Regions from separate parts of the Streptomyces sp. NPDC047886 genome, predicted to be linked through region 3. Evidence: riboswitches for the same ligand, from Rfam matches in the RefSeq annotation. Region 3 holds a riboswitch; each other region holds the start of a gene.
What was found. A riboswitch is a leader RNA that binds a small molecule or an ion and turns the genes downstream of it on or off. The one in region 3 is predicted to bind cyclic di-AMP.

Region 1: it holds a riboswitch for cyclic di-AMP, as region 3 does, so the genes downstream of both, ACGF5U_RS29235 (C40 family peptidase) here and ACGF5U_RS24900 (M23 family metallopeptidase) in region 3, are expected to answer to the same signal.
Region 2: it holds a riboswitch for cyclic di-AMP, as region 3 does, so the genes downstream of both, ACGF5U_RS15010 (M23 family metallopeptidase) here and ACGF5U_RS24900 (M23 family metallopeptidase) in region 3, are expected to answer to the same signal.

What each region holds. Positions count from the first base shown of each region.
Region 1 is NZ_JBIDCF010000012.1:138,825-143,736, reverse strand. Features, by position in the region: gene ACGF5U_RS29250 (TetR/AcrR family transcriptional regulator) at 1-439, opposite strand, end outside; gene ACGF5U_RS29245 (ABC transporter permease) at 634-1,644, shown strand; gene ACGF5U_RS29240 (hypothetical protein) at 1,718-2,044, shown strand; cyclic di-AMP (ydaO/yuaA leader) riboswitch at 2,336-2,540, shown strand; gene ACGF5U_RS29235 (C40 family peptidase) at 2,544-3,026, shown strand; gene ACGF5U_RS29230 (ATP-binding protein) at 3,323-3,754, opposite strand; gene ACGF5U_RS29225 (helix-turn-helix domain-containing protein) at 3,994-4,860, shown strand; gene ACGF5U_RS29220 (DUF397 domain-containing protein) at 4,875-4,912, shown strand, end outside.
Region 2 is NZ_JBIDCF010000003.1:753,658-758,569, reverse strand. Features, by position in the region: gene ACGF5U_RS15015 (PrsW family intramembrane metalloprotease) at 1-362, shown strand, start outside; gene ACGF5U_RS15010 (M23 family metallopeptidase) at 656-1,756, opposite strand; cyclic di-AMP (ydaO/yuaA leader) riboswitch at 1,768-1,901, opposite strand; gene ACGF5U_RS15005 (PP2C family protein-serine/threonine phosphatase) at 2,141-3,361, opposite strand; tRNA gene ACGF5U_RS15000 (tRNA-Met) at 3,683-3,756, opposite strand; tRNA gene ACGF5U_RS14995 (tRNA-Lys) at 3,946-4,021, opposite strand; gene ACGF5U_RS14990 (DEAD/DEAH box helicase) at 4,105-4,912, opposite strand, start outside.
Region 3 is NZ_JBIDCF010000008.1:105,608-110,519, reverse strand. Features, by position in the region: gene ACGF5U_RS24910 (HPr family phosphocarrier protein) at 1-233, shown strand, start outside; gene ACGF5U_RS24905 (GntR family transcriptional regulator) at 540-1,238, opposite strand; gene ACGF5U_RS24900 (M23 family metallopeptidase) at 1,541-2,317, opposite strand; cyclic di-AMP (ydaO/yuaA leader) riboswitch at 2,331-2,492, opposite strand; gene ACGF5U_RS24895 (M16 family metallopeptidase) at 2,820-4,187, opposite strand; gene ACGF5U_RS24890 (M16 family metallopeptidase) at 4,214-4,912, opposite strand, start outside.

The sequences.
Region 1 (4,912 bases), on a different contig from region 3:
CGCCCACCCAGGCGTGGCGCACCCGCGCGAAGCCCTCGCGCAGCACGTCGGACAGCCGTTCGTTGCGCAGGGTCTCGGTCCACACCTGGAACATCAGGCGCGGGAAGCTCTCCTCGCCGTCGTACGAGAGCCCGGACCGCTCGGAGAGCACCTCGTTCATCACCTTCCCCACCAGCGCGTCCGGCAGGGGCGGTGGGGTCTGGGCGGCGGCCGCCGCGAAGGTGGTGCCGATGGCGTCGAGGACTTCGGTGACGATGGCCTCGATCAGGTCGTCCTTGCCCCGGAAGTAGCGGTAGACGGCACCGGCGGAGAGGTCGACCTCGCGCAGGACGTCCTGCATCGATGTGGCATGGAAGCCGTTGCGGGCGAAGCAGCGCGCGGCGCCGTCGAGGATCTGACGGCGGCGGGCGTCGAGGTGTTCCTGGGATACGCGGGCCATGATCCCAAGGTAAAACGAACGTTCCTTCTTGACAAGGCGTACCTGGCGGCGGGACAGTGACGACGTCGGTAAAACGAACGATCCTTCTCTTTGGCTTCTCCGCTCCGCTCTGCCCCCTCTCCCCTCTCCGCTTCTCGGCTTCTCGGCTTCCCGGCTTCTCGCTTCTCGGCTTCTCTTCGTTCGGAGGCACTCGCATGTCCACCACACCCACGCGCCGCATGATCGCGGTGATGCTGCTCGTCCCGGCGGTCGTCGCCCTGGCGTTGTGGGCCTTCGCCTGGCCCGCCGCCCGTATCGCCCCGCGCGACCTCCCCGTGGCCGTCGCCGGACCACCGGCCGCGACGGCTCAGGTCGCCGAGCGCCTGGGGCGGCAGGACGGCGCCTTCGAGATCCACGGGTACGAGGACGAGGCCGCCGCCCGCGACGCCATCCAGGACCGGGTCGTATACGGCGCCGTCGTGGTGAGCCCCGAAGGGCCGCGCCTGCTCACCGCGTCGGCGGCCGGCCCCGCCGTGGCCCAGCTGCTCCAGCAGGCCATGACCGCCGCGGCCCCGGCCGGCACGCCGGTGCCCGTCGCGGATGTCGTCACCCCACCGCCCGGCGACCCCAGGGGCGGGGCGTTCGCCGCGAGCGTCCTGCCGCTGTCGCTGGCGGGCGTCGCGGCCGGAGCGGTGGTGACCCTGCTCGGGCTGCGTGGCCTGCGGGCCGCCACGGCGCTGGTCGGTGCCTCCACCCTGGTCGGACTAGTGGCGGTCGCGCTCGTACACGGCTGGCTGGGGGTGCTGGCGGGCGACTGGTGGATCGAGGCCGGGGCGCTCGCGCTGACGGCGCTGGCGACGGGTGCGGCCGTTGCGGGACTCGGGGCGCTGGCGGGACGGGCCGGGCTGGGACTCGGCGCCTTCCTGATGGTGCTGATCGGCAACTCGTTCTCCGGTGCGGCGAGCGCCCCGCAGCTGCTCCCCGAGCCGGCGGGGGCGCTCGGCCAGGTGCTGCCGCCCGGCGCGGGCACCGCACTGCTGCGGTCGGTCGCGTACTTCGACGGCGCCGCGTCCGGGACGGCGGCGCTCACACTCGCGGCGTGGGCCGGGCTCGGACTCCTGGCGGTCCTGGTGGCGGCCCGCCGTCGCGGCGGCGCCGCCGCGACGGACACCGTCGTCGGCGCCGGGCCGCGCAGGGAGGAGACGGCCCCGGCACCGGCCGCCTGATCACCGGAGCCCGCCGCGCACAGGCCGGCCGCGTGTTCCCGCCGTAGCGGACGGGGACACGCGGCCTTTCCGTATGCCGTCGACTGTCTTGTCACCGTCGGCACCCGCCCTGGGGCACTGGGGCCCTACCCGCGCCGAGGGTGAATTCATCGACACGTACCTCGCGGTGGTCGACCTGCTCGGCCGGATCAACCCGGCGCGCTCCACGCACACCTATGGCGCGCTGCGCGCCGCGCAGGCGCTGGTCGCACGGGCGTCCGCGCTGCGGGACGCCGTGACGTCGATGCACGACAGGGGCGGACATGAGGTGCACGCGCGGACCCTGGCGCGTGCGCTGCGCGCGCTGGACGGCGAGCGGCGTACCGGGAGGGTGACACTGCCTCAGGACCGCGCGGGGTGACCCGTTTGGCGTCGTGGGGCACCACATGGCCCTCGTCCGGACGGCGTACGCAAAGGGACGAATTTCGTACGGGGCGAGTTGCGGTGGCGCTGTACTCGTTTGGCGGAGCACCCTGCTCCGCCGCTGGTACCGGGATCAACAGCCCTCGCCCAACCGGCTGAACAGCCATTTTGTCCACCCGAACGGATCAGTCGTGACCAGGGTCACACCATGTCGTTCGCGCTCTGCAATCGGCGATCGGACGGGAAAGATCCGTGGCGACGACAAGCCCCCGCCACCGCGGCGGGGCGGTCCGGGCGGACGCCGAATCCTGCCGCCGGCCGGACGACGGGTCGACACGAGTGGATCGGCAGGAGTGGAGGACCCGAGCAAGCCGGGGCGACCACCGCGTCCAGCGGACCGGTCCCCCTTGGGGTGAAGCCGCGCGGGCGGCCGGGCATCTTCGTCAAGCCCGAACCCGACAGGTCATCCTTCACAGGCGGCTGACGAAGGGTTGCGCATGAACGCGCAGAATCATGTCCCGTCTCTGTCCCGTCTGTCCCGGGCGGGCGCCGTATCGGCCCTGACCCTCGCCGCCGTCGGCGGCACGCTGCTGGCGCCGGACGCCGCTCCCGAGGCGAACGCCGCGCCCGCCTACGCCAACAAGGCCCTGAACGTCGCCGCGTCGAAGAGGGGCGCCCCCTACCAGTACGGGGCGACCGGGCCGTACCGCTTCGACTGCTCCGGGCTGACGCTCTACTCGTACAAGAAGGCCGGCAAGAAGCTGCCCCGGACCGCGCAGCAGCAGTACAACTCGACGCGGCGCATCTCGGCGGGCAGCCGCCAGAAGGGAGACCTCGTGTTCTTCCACGGTGGCCGCGGCGTCTACCACGTGGGGATGTACGCCGGGAACAACAAGATCTGGCACTCCCCCAAGACCGGCTCGTGGGTGAAGCTGGACCGCATCTGGTCCTCGTCGGTCTCGTACGGGCGGGTGCGCTGACGCACCGGCCGGGCTCGGCATGAACGGCGGTACAGGGGCATTCGTCCGCGATGTCCGGCGACAGCCCCTGTACCGCACGCGAGAGCGGGGCGGCGGGGCGGACGGCGGGACCGAGTCGGGCACGCCGGTGACGCCGAGGAACGGGGCGGCGGAGACGCCGAGGAACGGGGCGGCGGAGACGCCGAGGAACGGGGCGGCGGAGACGCCGAGGAACGGGGCGGCGGTGACGCCGAGGAACGGGGCGGCGGTGACGCCGAGGAACGGGGCGGCGGCACCGCTCTCGTGGGGGTCGGCGGTCAGCTCTGGACGGGCACGCTCCAGGGCAGGGCGATCCACACCGTCTTGCCGCCCTCGTCGGTCGGGGTGACCGAGAGCCGGCCGCCGCACTCCGCCGTCAGCCAGCGGATGATCACCATGCCCCGGCCGTTGTCCTGTTGCACGGCGGCGGGCAGCCGCTGGGGCCAGCGGGGATGGCTGTCCGTGACGCCGATGCGCAGGCGCTCCTCGCGGTCCAGGCGCAGGTCCACCGTGAAGGTGGGCGACTGCCCGAAGGTGTGCTGGACGGCATTGGTGGCGAGCTCCGAGACGATCAGCCGGACCGTGTCGCCGATGTCCGTCCCGCCGGGGAGGCCCCATTCCGCGAGCACGTCCGCCACGTATCTGCGGGCGGCGGAGACCGAGGCGGGATCGCTCGGCAGAGTGACGGATGCTTCCTGATGATCTGCCATGGCGACGCTGTCCCTTTCCCACCGAGGCCGGACTCCGACATGTCGCGGATGCGTGACGAGAAACGGCCGCGGATTGTGCTTCCGCCAGACTGCCACTTATGTCGCGCCTGGTGGGAGCGATCCACCAAGATATGCATATATCTGTCGCTCAAAGCGGTGAACTCTGCTACGCGAGAACGGATTCGGCGGGCAGACTGAGGGGTTGACCCGGGACGGGAGGGGGTCGGGAGGAGTCTGCCATGGGCGGCACACGGCACGGGCCGGCGGTACGACGGCGCAAGCTGGGCGAGGAGTTGCGCGGGTTGCGTCTCGCCGCGGGGCTCACCAGCCGTGAGGCCGCCCGGCTCGTGGGCTGGCACCAGTCGAAGGTGAGCCGCATCGAGACCGGGACCAGTGGCGTCACCCACGTCGACGTGACCCGGCTGCTCGACGCGTACGGGGTCGACGACCTCCGGCTGCGGGCGCTGCTGGAGACGCTGGCCGGGGCGGCGGACGGCAGCCGTACGGGGTGGTGGCACGCGTACCGGGGGGTGATCCCGCAGCAGTACCGGGACTTCATCAGCCTGGAGGCGCAGGCGTGCGCGGCACGGACGCTGGAGACGTCCGTCGTGCCGGGCCTGCTGCAGACACCCGCGTACGCGCGGGCGGTGACCCGGGCGGCGCTGGAGGGGCTGCCGACGCAGACCGTCGACTCGCTGGTGCGGGTGCGGATCGCCCGCCAGGAGGTGCTGCGCGGGGAGCGGCCGCTGCGGCTGGAAGCGGTGGTCGACGAGGCGGTGCTGCGGCGGCAGGTGGGCGGGCCCGGGGTGATGCGGGAGCAGTTGCGCGCACTGCTGGAGCCCGCGCGGTTGCCCCATGTGCGGCTGCAGGTGCTGCCGTTCGCGACGGGCGGGTACGTGGGACTCTCCGGGTCTTTCGTTATCTTCTCCTTTCCGAACATTTCTGATCTGGATGTGGTTGTTCTCGACCACTTGACGAGTAGCCTCTACTTGGAGCGCACGGAAGACCTCGAGGCGTACGGCGCCGCGTTCCGCACCATGCAGGCCCACGCCCTGACGCCCGAGGACTCGTTGGATCTCATCGCCGGGATCAGTGCCGGCGCGTAGGGAGGGGCACCCCCATGTCTGCTTACCTCGCACAGCACGACACCGCGCAGTG
Region 2 (4,912 bases), on a different contig from region 3:
AACTGCCCGCGTACGCCGCCGCCGGCTGGCTCTCGCCCGCCGAGCCCCTCGCGCTGGCCTCCATGCGGGCGCGGGGCATGGCCCGGGACTACGCGCGGCGCACGTTCGGCCCGGCGGCGGCACGGGCGGTGGTGGAGTACGAGACGTTCGCGACGTCGCTGGCGTTCCTGCGCCACCGGGCGCGCCGGGGCGCGGTCGGCCAGGACTTCGCCGCCCGTGAACAGGAGCTGCTGCACCACCTGTGGCAGCGCAAGGACGTGGCCGGCCCGTCGCTCACGTACGCGGCGCGTGCGATCGGCCGCGTATGGACGCCGCCCCCGCACCGCGACTACGGCGGCTACAACCCGTACCGGCAGCGGTAGGCGGACCGGTGGACGGACCGGCAGCCCTGGCGTCGGGGGGTGTACCGCCGGGGCTGCCGGGATTCATGGGGCCGGGCCTGGACGCGGGGACCAGGACCGAGCCGAAGCGGGGCCGGGGCTGGACGCGGGTGCCGGGGCCGGACGCGGGTGCCGGGGCCGGACGCGGGTGCCGGGGCCGGGATTCGACCCACGGCCCCGACCGGACGGCTCCGCCAGACCGTGAGCCGGGCTCCGTCAGACCGTGAGTGAGCCCGGCTGCTGCGTTCAGACCGTGAGTGCGCCAGGCTGCTGCGTCAGACCGTGAGGCCCTTGCCGCGCAGCCACGCCAGCGGGTCGATGCCCCCGCCACCCGCCGTGTGGACCTCCAGGTGCAGATGCGGACCGGTGACGTTGCCGGTCGCGCCGACCCGTCCGATGGTCTCGCCGGTGGTGACCGTCTGCCCCGCGCTGACCGTCATCGAGGAGAGGTGGCAGTACCAGATCTCGGTGCCGTCCTCCAGCTCCAGGACGATCCGGTAGCCGTACGCGCCTGACCAGCCGGCCGACTTGATGGTGCCGCCGTGCACGGCCTTCGCGGGCGTGCCCGTCGGGGCGGCCAGGTCGAGGCCGGTGTGGTAGCCGGAGGACCACATCGAACCGGCCTGGCCGTACGTCGAGGTGATCGTGTACGAGGAGGTGGGGAGGGCGTAGCTCGCGGCGAGCTTGGCCAGCCGCTCGGCCTCGGCCTTGGCTGCCGCCTCGGCCTCCAGCCGCTTCCGCTCCTCCTCGGCCGCCTTCTCAGCGGCGGTCTGCTGCGCCTTCGCCTCCGCCGCCGCCTGTTCGGCGGCCGCCTGCTCGGCGGCGGCCTTCGCCTCGGCGTCGGCGGACGCCTGCTGCTGCTCGGCCTGCTGGAGGATGCGGGCGCGCAGCGCCTCGCCGGCCCCGGCGTCCCTGTCCGCGGCGGCGCTCTGCTCATCGGTGCCGTCGGCGGGGGCGGCGAGGGAGAGTGCGGTGAGGGGGGCGGTGTTGCCGTCGCTCCCGGCCCCGGACCCGTCGGTGTCGTCGCCGGATATCAGGGAGCCGACGCCGGGCAGCGACGAGGCGTCCGGCAGGTCGGGCAGCGAGATGGAGATCGCGGGCTTGTCCTGCGCGGTGGCTATGCCACCCGCTCCGACCGCCGCGATGACACCGACGCCGAGGACGGTGGAGCTGCGGGCGAGGCCGCCGCGCTGCTTGGCGACGCGGTGCCGGCCCCGGACAGGGCGGACGGTCTCCTCGGTCGGGTTCCATTCACCGACGACGGTGTCCGTGCCCATGGTGTCCGGACCGCCCGCACCTCCCGAAGGACCGTAGGACCCGAAGTACTGGAACGGCGGGTCGAAAGACGCTTCGGGGGCAGGCCTGTTGGACGCCACGGAGGCGCACTCCTTTCCTTCCTTCTCGCCTACCGGGTTAGCTGACGGGTTCGGAGCAGGAAGGTCTCCTACGGGTCGGTTCGACCCGATTCACCCCAAGGTGGTGGTTCCCCGGTTCCCTTGCGGAATTCGGCGTACGCGCACGGCGCCGTCTCTGGCGACGGCTGGGACGACCGCGCTGCGTTATCGAACGTTAATAGACGCGGGCGCCGGATTCCAAGCCGTTCCTACTGATCATTAACACTCCTTGGCCTGGACTAACCGGGGCACAATCGGGCGCAATCGGGCGAGTTGACCTGACCTCAGAAACATTCTCCGACCACGCAGTTTCTGACCGTGCGTCAAATGTTATGCGGAGGGGTGCCTCTCACTCACAGAGAGTGGTCACTCGGCCCCCGCATGCCGTGGGCCCGGCCGGGTGACCGCCAGCAGGGCCATGTCGTCCGTCGAGCCGCCGCCCGTATGCCGCCGTACGTCCTCCACGAGAGCGTCCAGCAGCGCCTCGGGCTCCGGGAAGACCCGCCCCGCCAGCCGCGCGGCCGGATCATAGAAGGTGCCCCGCGCGTCCCGCGCCTCGGTCAGCCCGTCCGTGTAGAGCAGCAGCGTCGTACCCGGCGGGTACGGCGCCTCGTCCGCCCGGTCCGGCCAGGTCGCCAGCTCCGACATGCCCAGCGGCAGCGCGTGCTCGGCCGGCTCCACCGCACCGACGCCCCCGTCCGCGTACAGCAGCAGCGGCTCGGGGTGGCCCCGGTTCACCACCCGGACCACGCCGTCGCCGTGCGGAATCTCGGCCAGTACGGCGGTGGTGAACCCCTCGAAGACATCGAGCCCGTCGCGTCGCGTGCCTTCCCGGGCCAGCGCCCGCTCCAGCCGCAGGGCCACCGCCTCCAGCGAGCTCTCCTGCTCGGCCGCCTCCCGGAACGCGCCGAGCACCACGGCCACCGCCTCCACGGCGCCCATGCCCTTGCCGCGCACGTCGCCGACCACCAGCCGCACCCCGTGCGGGGTGTCCTGCACCGCGAACAGGTCGCCGCCGATGAACGCGTCCGCCTGCGCCGCCTCGTACCGCGCTGCCACCCGCAGTCCCCCGATCCGCTCGGCGGGCGTCGGCAGCACCGCCCGCTGCGCCGTCTCGGCGATCTCGCGGGCCGACGCGAGCCGCTCGCTGCCCCGGCGTACGACCCGGTTGATGAGCACCGCGAGGGCCGCGACCGTGATCACGGTGAGGATCTCGGTGACGGCGGGCCCCCGCTCCAGCGGGCTGTAGAGCTGATGCGGGCCCACGATGGCCAGGACGGCGAAGAGACCGGTGACGAGCGTCCGCACCTGGTCGAACAGCGAGGCGGCGATCAGCGGGGCGGCGACGAAGAACGGCACGGCCGTGAAGGGCGGCGGGGTGGCCCAGTCGTAGACCACACCGCAGACGATCAGCAGGGCGGGCAGCACACGGACGAGCCTCCGCGTCCAGGCACCACCTCCACCGCCCCCGGCCCCCGAACCGGCACCACCGTCGCCGTGGCCGCCGCTGCCGTGGTCGTGGCCGTGGCCGTGGCCGTGGCCGCCGCTGCCGCCGTCCTGGCCGCCGGACCCTGCTCGCTGCGCCACTCGTGCTCCCCTGCCGTCCCTACGGCTGCGGACGGTAACCGCGCCGCATCCGGCCGGACCTTAGCCGCGCCGCACAGCCGCCGACCATCCGCCGAGCGGCCGACCGGAAAGCCAGAGCGGCCGACCGGAAAGCCAGGGGGAAGCCAGAGAGAAGCCTGGGGGCGAGACCTCGAGGAAGCCAGGGAGAAGCCAGGGGGCGAGACCTCGAGGAAGCCAGGGAGAAGCCAGGGGAAGCTACGGGCAGGCCACGGGGAAGACCACGGGAGAACCCGGGAATACGACGAAGGCCCGGTGCGCAATGCACCGGGCCTTCGTCTTCAGTAGCGGGGACAGGATTTGAACCTGCGACCTCTGGGTTATGAGCCCAGCGAGCTACCGAGCTGCTCCACCCCGCGTCGGTGAACACCACCTTACGCCATCCGGAGCACGACCGTTCACCATTTACCGCCGGGGCCGATGTGGCATGGATCTCCCCACGGCACCACACCGCCCGGCACGGCCCCGGACGCACGAGTGCCCCGGCCGCTGAAAAGCAGCCGGGGCACGAACCCCCTGGTCGACAACCGCCTCTCGGCGTTTCGACCTGGTAGGCCCTGTGGGACTCGAACCCACAACCAACGGATTAAAAGTCCGCTGCTCTGCCAATTGAGCTAAGGGCCCTCGACGGGTCATCCCCGAGCATAGCCCGCCGAAGCCCGTGAGCCGATCGGGTATCGGCTCACGGGTCCGGGTGTTACTGGGTGTCAGCCGTTGCGCTTCCAGCGCGGCTTGTCGTCACGGCGCCCGAAGGAACCGGTGGTCGAACCACGGTGGTCGTCACGGCGGCCGTACGGGCGGTCGTGGCCGGCCGAGCGGAAGCCGCCGCCCGACGGACGCTCGTCACGGCGGTCGCGGTTGAACGGACGGTCGTTGTCCCGGCGGAAGCCACCGCCCGACGGACGCTCGTCACGACGGTCGCGGTTGAACGGACGGTCGTTGTCGCGACGGAAGCCACCACGGTCACCGCCACGGTCGTCACGGCGGTCGTTGTCCCGGCGGAAGCCGCCACCCGACGGACGCTCGTCACGACGGTCGCGGTTGAACGGACGGTCGTTGTCGCGACGGAAGCCACCACGGTCACCGCCACGGTCACCGCCGCGGTCGTCACGGCGGTCGTTGTCCCGGCGGAAGCCGCCACCCGACGGACGCTCGTCACGACGGTCGCGGTTGAACGGACGGTCGTTGTCCCGGCGGAAGCCGCCGCCCGACGGACGCTCGTCACGACGGTCACCGCCACGGTCGTCACGGCGGTCGTTGTCCCGGCGGAAGCCGCCACCCGACGGACGCTCGTCACGACGGTCGAAGCCACGGTCGCCGTCACGGCGGTCCCGGCGGTCGAAGTTGCCCCGGTCGTCACGCCGCTCGCGGCGCTCGTACGACGACCGCTCCTCGCGCACCGGCTGCGCGGGCTGCTGCTGCTCCGCGACGGCCGCCTCGACCTCGGCCTCGGCGGCCTGCGTCACCTCGGCGACGGCCGCCTCCGGGTCGTCGCCCCGCTCGCGCGCGGCGCGG
Region 3 (4,912 bases):
GCCCCGCCTCCATCTTCGTCCGTGCCGCCACGGCCGCCGGCGTCCCCGTGACGATCGCCAAGGCCGATGGCAACCCGGTGAACGCCGCGTCGATGCTCGCGGTGCTCGGCCTGGGCGCGCAGGGCGGCGAGGAGATCGTGCTGGCTTCGGACGCGGAGGGCGCGGACGTGGCCCTGGACCGCCTGGCGAAGCTGGTCGCCGAGGGCCTCGAGGAGCTTCCCGAGACCGTCTGAGCCTCCGGCACCCCCTCGGCCGCCCCGCGGGGCACAGCGCCGAACCCCTGTACGGCGGAGCCGCACCGCCCCGGACCTCCGGGCGGTGCGGCTCCGCCGTTGTCGTGCCCGGTCGTCCTGTGCCGTCGCCGTCCCCCTTCACCCCGTCCGCTTTCCGGGGTCGCCTAGGGACCGCTTACTCGGGTCGTTCGCGTTATGCGCGTCCGATTCCAAAAGACCCGGACACGGCAGGGCACTTTATTCAGACTGTTTTCGGGCAGCCTGAATTCACCTCCGGCCGCATTCTCTTTGTATACGGCGGCACTGTTAATTCCCGGCACTCGCACTGTTTACAGGATGTTGCGAAGTCCTCACGCGCCCGGAGGCCCGCTCACCCCGGTCCGGTCGGCGCAGCCGGTACGTGCCGAAGGAACGCTCGGCGTGCAGGGCGGTCAGCGCACGGGCCCGTTCGGCGTCGCCACGCGCGACCGCGTCCACGATCGCGCCGTGTTCGGCCCAAGCCTCGACCGGCAGGGCGGGCTGTTCGACGGCGTACATCCAGGCGCTCTTCTGCCGCAGCTGGGTCAGCAGCGCCGTCAGCGCGGGACTGCCGGACGCCTGCGCGAGCGTCTCGTGGAACCAGGCGCCGAGCGACCGCAGGTCCTCGCCCTGGCCGCGACGGGCCCGCTCCTGGCCCAGCCTCACCAGGCCACGCAGGACCTTCAGATGGGCGTCGGTACGGCGCTGGGCGGCGCGCGCGGCACCCAGCGGCTCCAGGAGCGCGCGCATCTCCAGCAGGTCGGCGGCCTCCTGCTCGGTCGGCTCGGCGACGCACGCCCCCGCGTGCCGGCGCGTGACGACGAACCCTTCCGACTCCAGGGTCCGCAGCGCCTCCCGGACCGGCACGCGTGAGACGCCGTAGCGGCGCGCGAGCTGCTCCTCGGTGAGCCGGCTGCCCCGCGGGAAGACGCCGGAGACGATGTCGTCGCGGATCGCCGTGCATACCGAGTGCGCCGGAATGCGCATACCGAACCTCCGATTTTGATCCGCTTAGACCTGGTCTTAATCCACGCGAAACTCGGGTGTTCTCCACCCGTCCCGTGACTCTATTGCAACGAGGTGCGATTTCCGACGCCTTCACGGCATCCACGGATATCTTTTGGCCGACCGACGACAATGCCGAAGCCCCGGCTCGCGAGGAGCCGGGGCTTCGGGAGAGGTGCCGACCGCGCCGGAACGCGGAGCGCGGGGTACGGGTCGCGGGCTGCGGGGCCGCGGTGCGGCTGCGGGGCGCGGTGCGGCTGCGGAGTCCAGTCGGGGAGGCGGGGTCAGACGCTGACGCCGCGGGCCCGCAGATAGGCGACGGGGTCGACGTCGGAGCCGTAGTCCGCGCTGGTGCGGGCCTCGAAGTGGAGGTGCGGCCCGGTCGAGTTGCCGGTCGAGCCGGAGACGCCGATCCGCTGGCCGGGGACCACGGTCTGACCGACGGAGACGCTGATCGACGCGAGGTGGCCGTACTGGGTGTACGTGCCGTCGTTCATACGGATCACGATGTTGTTGCCGTACGCGCCGGCCCAGCCGGCCTCCACGACGGTTCCGGAGCCCACGGCGACGACCGAGGAGCCGTACGCGGCGCGGAAGTCGACACCGGAGTGGCTGCCGGACGACCACAGGGACCCGCCCGCCTTGTAGGCGGTGGTGACGTACGAGCCCGCCACGGGGAGCTGGAAGGAGTTGAGGCGCTTGCGCTCGGCCTCGCGGGCGGCACGCTCCTCGGCCGCGCGGGCCTCCTTGACGCGGGCCTCGGCCTTGCGCTTGGCCTCGGCCTCGGCCCTGGCCTTCAGCTGGGCCTCCACGGCCGCCCGCTCCTGGGCGGCCGCCTGCACGTCGACCTGGTCGGCGAGCGCGTCGGTGATCACGGCCTGGTTGAGGCCGGTGTCCTCCAGGGAGCGGCTGCTGTCGTCCGCGTCGGCGGCGAACGCCGGGGCGGCGAGGCTGCCGATGACGCCGGTGGTGGCGAGAGCCGCGACGCCGGCGACATGAGCGCCCCTGCGCGTCAGGCGGTTCGAGGCACGGTGCTTCCCGGTGGCACGGGTGAACGCCATGTAGTGGCTGATCCTTTCCTTCCTTCTCGCCTACCGGGTTAGCTGACGGGTTCGGAGCAGGAAGGTCTCCTACGGGCCCCTCCGCGCGGTGCGAAGGCGTCCGATTCACCCCAGGGACGTGTGGGTCCCCGGCTCCCCAGGCTCGCGCCTGACGGGGACTCGGCGATGGCTGCCCGGTGCCGCGGGTGCGGCGGTGAACCGGTCGGACAGCGCATCAGACGCTAAGCGGCCGATCTTTCAATCACCAAACGAACACGGTTTTTTGTAGCGCATGCCACAGGTCAGACAGTCAACCTCTCCAATAAACCGGACATATACGGCCACGCAAATGGAACTCCGGCTTCCTGATGGAAGCCGGAGTTCCTGATGGTTCGTCCGTTCTGCGCCGGTTTCGCGCCAGTTCCACGCCCGGACGTCGGGCGAGGCACCGCTCGGCGAGCGCTGTGCGGGCAGGCACGCTTCGGCGAGCGCCGTGCGGTAGGCGCTGTTCGGCGGGCTCCGATCAGCCGGCGACGACCGTCACTTCACCGATGCCCAGCGCCTCGACCGGTTCCTTGATCTGTGCCGCGTCGCCGACGAGCACGGTGACAAGCCGGTCCACCGGGAAGGCGTTCACGGCCGCCGCGGTGGCCTCGACGGTCCCGGTCTCGGCCAGCCGGGCGTACAACCGCGCCTGGTAGTCGTCCGGGAGGTGCTGCTCGACCTGGTCGGCGAGGGTGGCCGCGACCGACGCCGCCGTCTCGTACTTGAGCGGGGCGACGCCCACCAGGTTGTGCACGGCCGCGTCCCGCTCGGCGTCGGTGAGACCCTCCGCGGCCAGCGTGCGCAGCACCTTCCACAGGTCGTCCAGCGCCGGGCCGGTGTGGGGCGTGTCCACGGATCCGCTGATGGCGAGCATCGCGGCGCCCGTCCCGTCGGGCGCGGAGCGCAGCACCTGGCCGAAGGCCCGCACCCCGTAGGTGTAGCCCTTCTCCTCGCGCAGCACCCGGTCCAGGCGGGAGGTGAGGGTGCCGCCCAGGCAGTACGTGCCGAGCACCTGGGCGGGCCAGACACGGTCGTGCCGGTCCGCGCCGATACGGCCGATGAGCAGCTGCGTCTGTACGGCGCCCGGCCGGTCCACGATGACGACCCGGCCGGTGTCGTCGGCGGTGATCGGCGGCATCAGGCGCGGCTCGGCCGTGTCGCCGGTCCACGCGCCGAGGGTGTCGGCGAGCACCGCGTCGAGGTCGACGTCTGTCAGGTCGCCCACGATGACGGCGGTGGCCGTCGCGGGGCGTACATGCGCCTCGTAGAAGGCGCGTACGGCCCCGGAGTCGATGCCCGAGACCGTCTCCTCGGTGCCCTGGCGCGGGCGCGAGACACGGGCTGCGGACGGGAACAGCTCGGCGGACAGCTGCTTGGCCGCGCGGCGGGCCGGGTTGGCGGTCTCGTGCGGGATCTCGTCCAGCCGGTTCCGCACGAGCCGGTCGACCTCGTCGTCGGCGAACAGGGGCGCCCGCAGCGCCTCGGCGAGCAGCCCGAGGGCCTTGGGCAGCCGGGAGACCGGGACCTCGAGGGAGACCCGTACGCCGGGGTGGTCGGCGTGCGCGTCGAGGGTGGCCCCGCAGCGCTCCAGCTCGGCGGCGAACTCCTCCGCCGTGTGCTTGTCGGTGCCCTCCGACAGGGCGCGCGCCATGATGGTGGCGACGCCGTCGAGGCCCTGCGGCTCGGCGTCGAGCGGGGCGTCGAGGACGATCTCGACGGCCACCACCTGCTGGCCGGGCCGGTGGCAGCGCAGCACGGTCAGGCCGTTGTCGAGCCTGCCGCGCTCGGGGGCCGGGAAGGCCCACGGCCGGGCGGTGCCCGGCTGCGGCTGCGGGTGGAATTCCATGCTGGTCAAAGACACGGCAGCGTCACTCACCGGTCCGCCCCCTCTTCCTGGTCGGTGTCGGTGTCGGTACCGGACTCGGCGTCGGCGTCGACCGGCTCGTAGACGAGTACGGCCCTGTTGTCCGGGCGCAGGCGTGCGGCCGCGACGGCCTGGACCTCGTCGGCGGTGACGTCCAGCACGCGCTGGACGGCGGTCAGCGCGAGCTGCGGGTCGCCGAACAGCACCGCGTAGCGGCACAGTTCGTCGGCGCGGCCCGCGACCGTGCCGAGCCGGTCCAGCCACTCGCGCTCCAGCTGGGCCTGGGCGCGCTCCATCTCCTCGGCCGTGGGTCCCTCGGTGGCGAACCGGGCGAGCTCGTCGTCCACGGCGGCCTCGATGTCCGGCACCTCGACGCCGGCGGACGTCTTCACGTCCAGCCAGCCGAGCGACGGGGCGCCGGCGAGCCGGAGAAGGCCGAAGCCGGCGGCGACGGCGGTACGGTCCCGGCGCACCAGCCGGTTGTGCAGACGGGACGACTCGCCTCCGCCGAGGATCGTGAGCGCCAGGTCGGCGGCGTCGCACTCGCGCGTGCCGTCGTGCGGGAGGCGGTAGGCCGCCATGAGCGCGCGGGCCGGCACCTCCTCCTCGACGACGTGCCGGAGCTGCTCGCCGATGATCTCCGGGAGCGTGCCGTCACGCGGCTCCGGCTTGCCGTCGTGGGCCGGGATGGTGCCGAAGTACTTCTC